DNA from 2 places in the Chitinophaga sp. Hz27 genome. Region 2 is predicted to be linked to the other one. Evidence: riboswitches for the same ligand, from Rfam matches in the RefSeq annotation. Region 2 holds a riboswitch; the other holds the start of a gene.
The links. Region 2 has a riboswitch for thiamine pyrophosphate ahead of thiS (sulfur carrier protein ThiS). Riboswitches for the same ligand answer to the same signal wherever they lie in the genome.

Region 1: linked by a shared signal. The riboswitch ahead of ACE38W_RS03945 (TonB-dependent receptor) and the one ahead of thiS (sulfur carrier protein ThiS) in region 2 are both predicted to bind thiamine pyrophosphate.

Annotation. Positions count from the first base shown of each region.
Region 1 covers NZ_JBHKFJ010000002.1:28,631-32,052, forward strand. Annotated here, with positions in the region: gene ACE38W_RS03945 (TonB-dependent receptor) at 1-1,342, opposite strand, end outside; TPP riboswitch at 1,354-1,447, opposite strand; gene ACE38W_RS03950 (single-stranded DNA-binding protein) at 1,596-2,006, shown strand; tRNA gene ACE38W_RS03955 (tRNA-Met) at 2,141-2,212, shown strand; gene era (GTPase Era) at 2,417-3,289, shown strand.
Region 2 covers NZ_JBHKFJ010000004.1:457,825-461,246, forward strand. Annotated here, with positions in the region: gene ACE38W_RS11380 (sterol desaturase family protein) at 1-668, shown strand, start outside; gene ACE38W_RS11385 (hypothetical protein) at 708-959, shown strand; gene ACE38W_RS11390 (lipocalin family protein) at 964-1,437, opposite strand; TPP riboswitch at 1,526-1,624, shown strand; gene thiS (sulfur carrier protein ThiS) at 1,680-1,883, shown strand; gene thiC (phosphomethylpyrimidine synthase ThiC) at 1,963-3,422, shown strand, end outside.

The DNA.
Region 1 (3,422 bases), on a different contig from region 2:
GTTGGCCTTCGTAGCGGTTCCAGCCACCACCCAGGCTCCAGTTAAGTTTGGCGCCGGTATAGTTTAAAGAGAAGATACCACCATAGAAGTAATTATCTAACCATAGCTGACGCACTAAATCAGTGGTATCTATAGTGGCGCCGTTGATGTGAACGGGCTGTAAGCCATAGTTGGCAAGCGCTTGCTGGCCTTTGTATTCCTCATAGTATCCGCGGCCACGTGTCAGATGCCCGGCTACGTTGAAGTTAAAATGACTGTTGATTTCCTGGTTCAGGAATAACTGGTAGTGATCCTGCTGATAGTTATCTGTTTGATTATCGTAAGGAGACCCAGGTTTCTCGGTACCAGCAGGATTATAGGTGCGGTCCGTTTTGAGCAGGGCTTCCGGTACGCCATACCAGGCCTGGTAAGTTTTTTCTTTACCAGAGAAGATATTTAAGCGTATAGCAGTTTTTTTGGAGATATAGGCAGCAGAGGTATAGAAAGATTTCAGATCGGAGGTAGCACGATCGATATAGCCATCAGAAGATATTTTAGACAGACGTGCATCGATGGTGAAGTGATCGTTGATAAGTCCGGAACCTGCTTTGACAGTATGTTTCCAGGAGTTGAAGGAACCGAAGCTGTTGCTCAGTTCACCATAGGCTTTATCGTGATATTCGTTGGTGCTGAGGTTCAGCGTGGCGCCAAAAGCACCGGCACCATTGGTAGAAGTACCTACGCCACGTTGTAATTCTATGCTGTTGACAGAGCTGGCGAAGTCGGGCATGTTCACAAAGAAAGTACCCTGTGATTCCGCGTCATTGATAGGAATACCATTTACGGTCACGTTGATACGGGTGATATCAGAACCACGTACACGCATATTCGTATAACCAATACCGGTACCAGCATCGGAGTTGGTAACTACCGCTGGAAGCTGGTTCAGGAGTATGGGTAGATCCTGACCAAGATTCTCTTTCTTGATCTCTTCTGCTGAAAGTGTGCTGTTAACGAAAGGAGAGTTCTTTCCTGCGCGGAGGCTACTGATCTCTACCTGCTTTACAAAGAGGCCGGTTTCTTCCATAGAAAAATCGACTTTCGTATTGTCGTCAGCGTTAATGCTGAGTGTGAAAGGCTTGAAGCCGATGTAGCTGGCTTGCAGTTTATAATTACCTTTCTTTTTCAGCTGAATGCTGAAATGTCCCTTGCTATCGGTGAGTGATCCGTGTTGGTTGACAGATACGGATACGCCTTCTAATGGCTGGCCGTTTGATTTGTTGGTGACGGTACCCGTTACTACGGATTGCGCCTGTACGATACTTGCTGTACCCAGCAGTACCCACAACAGTAACTGTTTCATGTATAAGTATATATTTCTGTTTTTCACTTTCCTAACCAGCATTACCTGGTCCAGGTTCTTTGGGTGTGATCTCAGCCTGAAAGTAAGGCACCCCATGTGAAAGCGGCTGTAATGCCGATTTCCGTTACAAAGGTATGCAGGTATACACGAAAAAAATAAATTATTTTTCCTGCTGCAGATTTTTGGGTATTTTCATTGTCACCCCTGCATCATCATCAATACTTTTTTTGTTAACCTTTAATCAGTTATTGAGATGATTAAACTACAGTTGATTGGCCATTTGGGCCGCGATGCCATGATGCGTGAAGTAAATGGCATTTCCGTTTTGAATTTTACAATTGCAGTCAATGAGCGTTTTAAGAACGCTGCCGGCGTATTACAGGAACGTACTACCTGGGTGGATTGTAGCCTGTGGGAGCGTAATAATATGGCGCCTTACCTGCAGCAGGGTACACTGGTATACGTAGAAGGCTCTCCGCGCGTGGAGGGTTATATCAGTAATAATACGGGTGCTATCGGCGGAGCGTTGCGACTAAGAGTACAGCATTTACAGCTGCTCAGCAAGCGCGATGAGGAACGTAAGAAGCCAATTGCTACCAGTACGCCGCCTGAGTTAGCTACCGTTCCGGAGCAGGAAATTCCGGCGGATGATCTACCGTTCTGAGCCATAGTGGCCAATTCCTGACCTATTTCAATTATGGCGTTTCAACTATAAATCAACCTGTTACAAGATTATTTTTTGATTTTATTTAAAAATATTTGGTGGGAATTGAAATATTCCTATCTTTGCACCCTCATTGCGAGGTAGAGCAGAGGTAGCTCGTCGGGCTCATAACCCGAAGGTCAGTGGTTCGAATCCGCTCCTCGCTACAAAAAATAAGAGAGCCTTCTCTACTCAGTAGAGAAGGCTTTTTTTATTGGTACAAGCTCCACCGCATCATGCAGTGGATGTACTCGTCTCTACTTATAGAGAAGAGGTATGCAATAAGCGCCGAAGGCGCTATCTTTGCCTTTCAGCTCCTTGTAGGGCAATGTGTGAATTCACTCGGGGGAAACAATTTATATAATAGGGATATGATGCACAAAGCAGGTTTTGTAAATATTTTTGGTAAGCCCAATGCGGGAAAAAGTACGTTGTTAAACGCTATCATGGGCGAAAAACTCGCTATTATCTCACCTAAAGTACAAACAACCAGACATCGTATCACCGGTGTACTCACCGAACCTGGCTACCAGATCGTATTTTCTGATACACCTGGTATCATCGATCCTAAATATAAACTCCACGAGAAAATGATGAGCGCCGTGAAATCAGCTCTGGAAGACGCTGACGTAGCCCTCCTCATCATGGATTGCCGCGATAACCTGGAAGAAAATCTTGAACTGTTCGACTCGCTCAAATTAAAAGTTCCCAGCATTCTTATCCTCAACAAAATGGATAACCTCTCTAAAGAAGAGATGGAAAAGCTGGTAGAGAGATGTAACGAATGGGGCAAGGCAAAAGCAGTTGTACCTATTGCTGCCAAACAGCAGAAGAACGTGAAAGACTTGCTGGCAGCCATTGTTAACCTCCTCCCTGAAGCAAACGCTTTCTATCCGGAAGATACACTAACGGATAAGTCTACACGCTTTTTCGTAGCAGAAATGATCCGCGAAAAAATCTTCCAGCTCTTCGAAGAAGAGATTCCTTATCATACTACAGTAATTGTTACGCAGTTCCAGGAAAAGGAAACGCTGACAAAAATTACTGCTGAAATAATTGTTACCAGAGAATCACAGAAAGCCATTATCCTTGGAGAAAAAGGTAAGTCTATCCGTGAGATCGGTACCAGAGCCCGTCAGGATATAGAGAAATTTATCGAACGTAAAGTATTCCTCGAACTCTTTGTAAAAGTAAGAGGCAAATGGCGCGATAATGATCTCTTTTTGAAAGAATACGGGTATTAATAGTTAATAAATTCCTGCGTATCTCAGGTACTGGTTCTTCTCCGCAAAAACAACATAACAGGAGCCTTTGCTGCTCTGCTGCTTATGCTGCTTGGTGAGAAAGAAAGTGCCGCAGGCGCTGCAGGTGATTACG
Region 2 (3,422 bases):
TAAATACCCTTTTCGCCTTCCTGATCGTAAAAGCAAGTATATGGACCAGCGAAAAGCAATTCGGTGCTTTATACCTCGTAAAATTACCTGTATGGCTACACGCAGTGCTAGCGGTATTACTGCTCGATTTCATCGGCGCCTGGCTCATCCACTGGGTACAACATAAATACCGCTGGATGTGGCAATTCCATAAAATTCATCACATAGACACTGAAATAGACGCCACCACTGCCCTAAGGCATCATCCGGTAGAAAATCTCTTCCGTATTGCGGCGCTGTTTGCAGGCGTATTGGTACTCGGTGTTCCTTTCTGGATGGTTATGCTTTACCAGACACTCTCCGTATTCATCTCACAATTCTCTCATGCTAATATCAAGATACCCAAGCAGGTAGATGACCTACTCAGCTGGGTTATTGTTTCGCCAGATATGCATAAAGTGCATCACAGCCACTATCAGCCGGAAACAGACTCCAATTATGCCAACATATTCGCTCTCTGGGACCGCATTTTCGGAACATTCAGAAAGGTAACTGAAACCACCGCTATAAACTATGGATTAGATGAATACCAGGAGAACAGGTATAAAGAAATTGGGCCGCTGTTAAAGGTTCCATGGGATCACAACGATGCAACAACAGTGAACATCAATCACCAACAACATTCATAAACAACGATTATTTACCCTGGATTTTAAATTCGAATACATATGCAACACTCAACAACGTTAACGAAAACTACTTGTATCAGTGCCCTCATTATTGGCGTTTTTTCAGCTGTTTTTGCCTTTGTAACAAAGACACCAGCTAATGCTATCATTACAGGCGCCGCGGGCATTTTAATCGGTTTTATATCTCTGTACATCGGTAGAAAAAATATTGATGACATGCAGTTAGCCACAGGAGGAATTTTCATGGCTGTACTGGCCTGCCTGGTAGGATTATGGCAGATATATAACTGATAAGCTATTTCGTTTTGTGGTATTTTTCAGTGTAACCCACAGCTGCCTTTAATGGGGACAACACCAATGTTGTATCCGACAGCTCTTTTATGATCGCTGTATCCACAACGATACTAGTGTCCTTCACACCTTCGGAGTGACTCCATAACAGTAAGGTGTCGTTCGTCAGCAGCCATTTTTCGTATATCAACGTATACATATTAATGGACTTAGCGGAACCGTTCTTTCTTAGTTGAAAACCCTGCATTTCTTTGTCCAGGCCCGCTACGGGCTGTATCCACTTTCCTATGAGCTTAGCTGCATCCACATGCAGCGTATCTGCAACAGCGGTAGTGCTGTCGATTACGCCGGCATTACTGCTGTCTGCAATAGTTAGCAGACTACTGTCTGGCACATGCGCTTCATCATTCTTCCTGTTGTTACCACAAGATGCCAATAACAGTACCACCAATAATCCTTTCAGATAAACTCTTACCATGAAATAAAAATACAATACTTCGCAGAATTACCAACTTTATATTCCAATCACGAGAAATTACCATTTCAGAAAATAATTACTACATTTACGTTCACTTTAGGGGTGTTTATGCGAAAGCATAAGCTGAGATGATACCCTCAGACCTGATGCAGCTCATACTGCCGTAGGGATAAGTAACTGAAACCTTCTTCATCTTCCACACCATCCTAAAGTTTATTGTTCACCAATTAATTCCAGCATCTATGGAAGTGCTTGTAAACAATAAACTTTATGCGGTGCAGCCGGGGACTACTATTGCTGCACTCTTACAGTTTATTCAATTATCCACACAAAAAGGCATCGCCGTGGCCGTCAATAGCCAGGTCATTCCCAAATCTGATTGGGAACACCAGCCACTGGCCGCAGCCGACAACGTCACCATTATCCGCGCTACACAAGGCGGATAAGATTTAAATCAATTTTCGTATAGTCAAAACTGTTATTAACAATAATAGTTAGGAATCCTATTATCTAAATCTTACTGCCATGCAAAAGCAACAGGCGACCATCAGTCGCGCTCCATTTCCTGCGTCCGAGAAAATTTATGTAGCCGGAAATATCCACCCAATAAGGGTTGCCATGAGGAAAATATCCTTGACAAATACACGCCACCAAGGCCCTAAAGATCCAGGCACCCCTAATGAACCCGTTGTTATATACGACACCAGCGGCCCTTACACCGATACATCTATAGACATAGACGTAAACAAAGGCTTACCACGCCTACGCGAAGAATGGATCAATAACAGACAAGATACAGAACTACTCGCCGAAAACTCCAGCGCATATACGCGTAGTCTGCAAGGAACCGAGTTGCCAGGCATGACCCACAATATCACCCCCCGGAAAGCAACAGCAGGTAAAAATGTATCTCAGCTGTATTATGCCAAACAAGGCATCATCACTCCTGAAATGGAATACATCGCTATCCGCGAAAATCAGCAACTGGAAGCCGCTTCGAAGGAATACACCTCCCAACACACTGGCAACAGCTTCGGTGCACGTACTCCAATAAAATTTATCACACCGGAATTTGTAAGAGATGAAGTAGCTGCTGGCCGCGCTATCATTCCTGCCAACATCAACCATCCGGAAAGTGAGCCCATGATCATTGGCCGCAACTTCCTCGTAAAAATAAATGCCAACATAGGCAATAGCGCCGTCACTTCCAGTATTGAAGAAGAAGTAGAAAAAGCAGTGTGGGCTTGCCGTTGGGGCGCCGATACCATCATGGACCTCAGCACTGGTAAAAATATTCATGCTACTCGTGAATGGATTATCCGTAATTCACCTGTTCCTATCGGTACCGTTCCTATTTATCAGGCACTGGAAAAAGTAAATGGCAAAGCAGAAGATCTTACCTGGGAAATGTTCCGCGATACATTAATTGAACAAGCAGAACAAGGTGTCGATTACTTCACCATCCATGCCGGTGTATTATTACGATATGTTCCGCTTACCGCCAAACGCGTTACCGGCATCGTTTCCCGCGGTGGATCAATCATGGCTAAATGGTGCCTGGCTCACCATAAAGAGAATTTCTTGTATACACATTTCGAAGAAATCTGTGAGATCATGAAAGCCTATGATGTGTCCTTCTCCCTCGGTGATGGATTACGTCCGGGAAGCATTGCGGATGCCAATGATGCTGCACAGTTCGCAGAACTGGAAACGCTGGGTGAACTTACTAAAATAGCCTGGAAACATGATGTACAGGTGATGATAGAAGGCCCAGGACACGTGCCAATGCAACTTATAAAAGAAAATATGGACAAGCAGCTGGAATGCTGCCATGAAGCACCATTTTATACCCTCGGCCCTTTAACCACAGATATTGCGCCTGGTTATGATCATATCACCTCTGGCATCGGCGCTGCTATGATAGGTTGGTTCGGCTGCGCCATGCTCTGTTATGTTACACCTAAAGAACATCTTGGATTACCAAA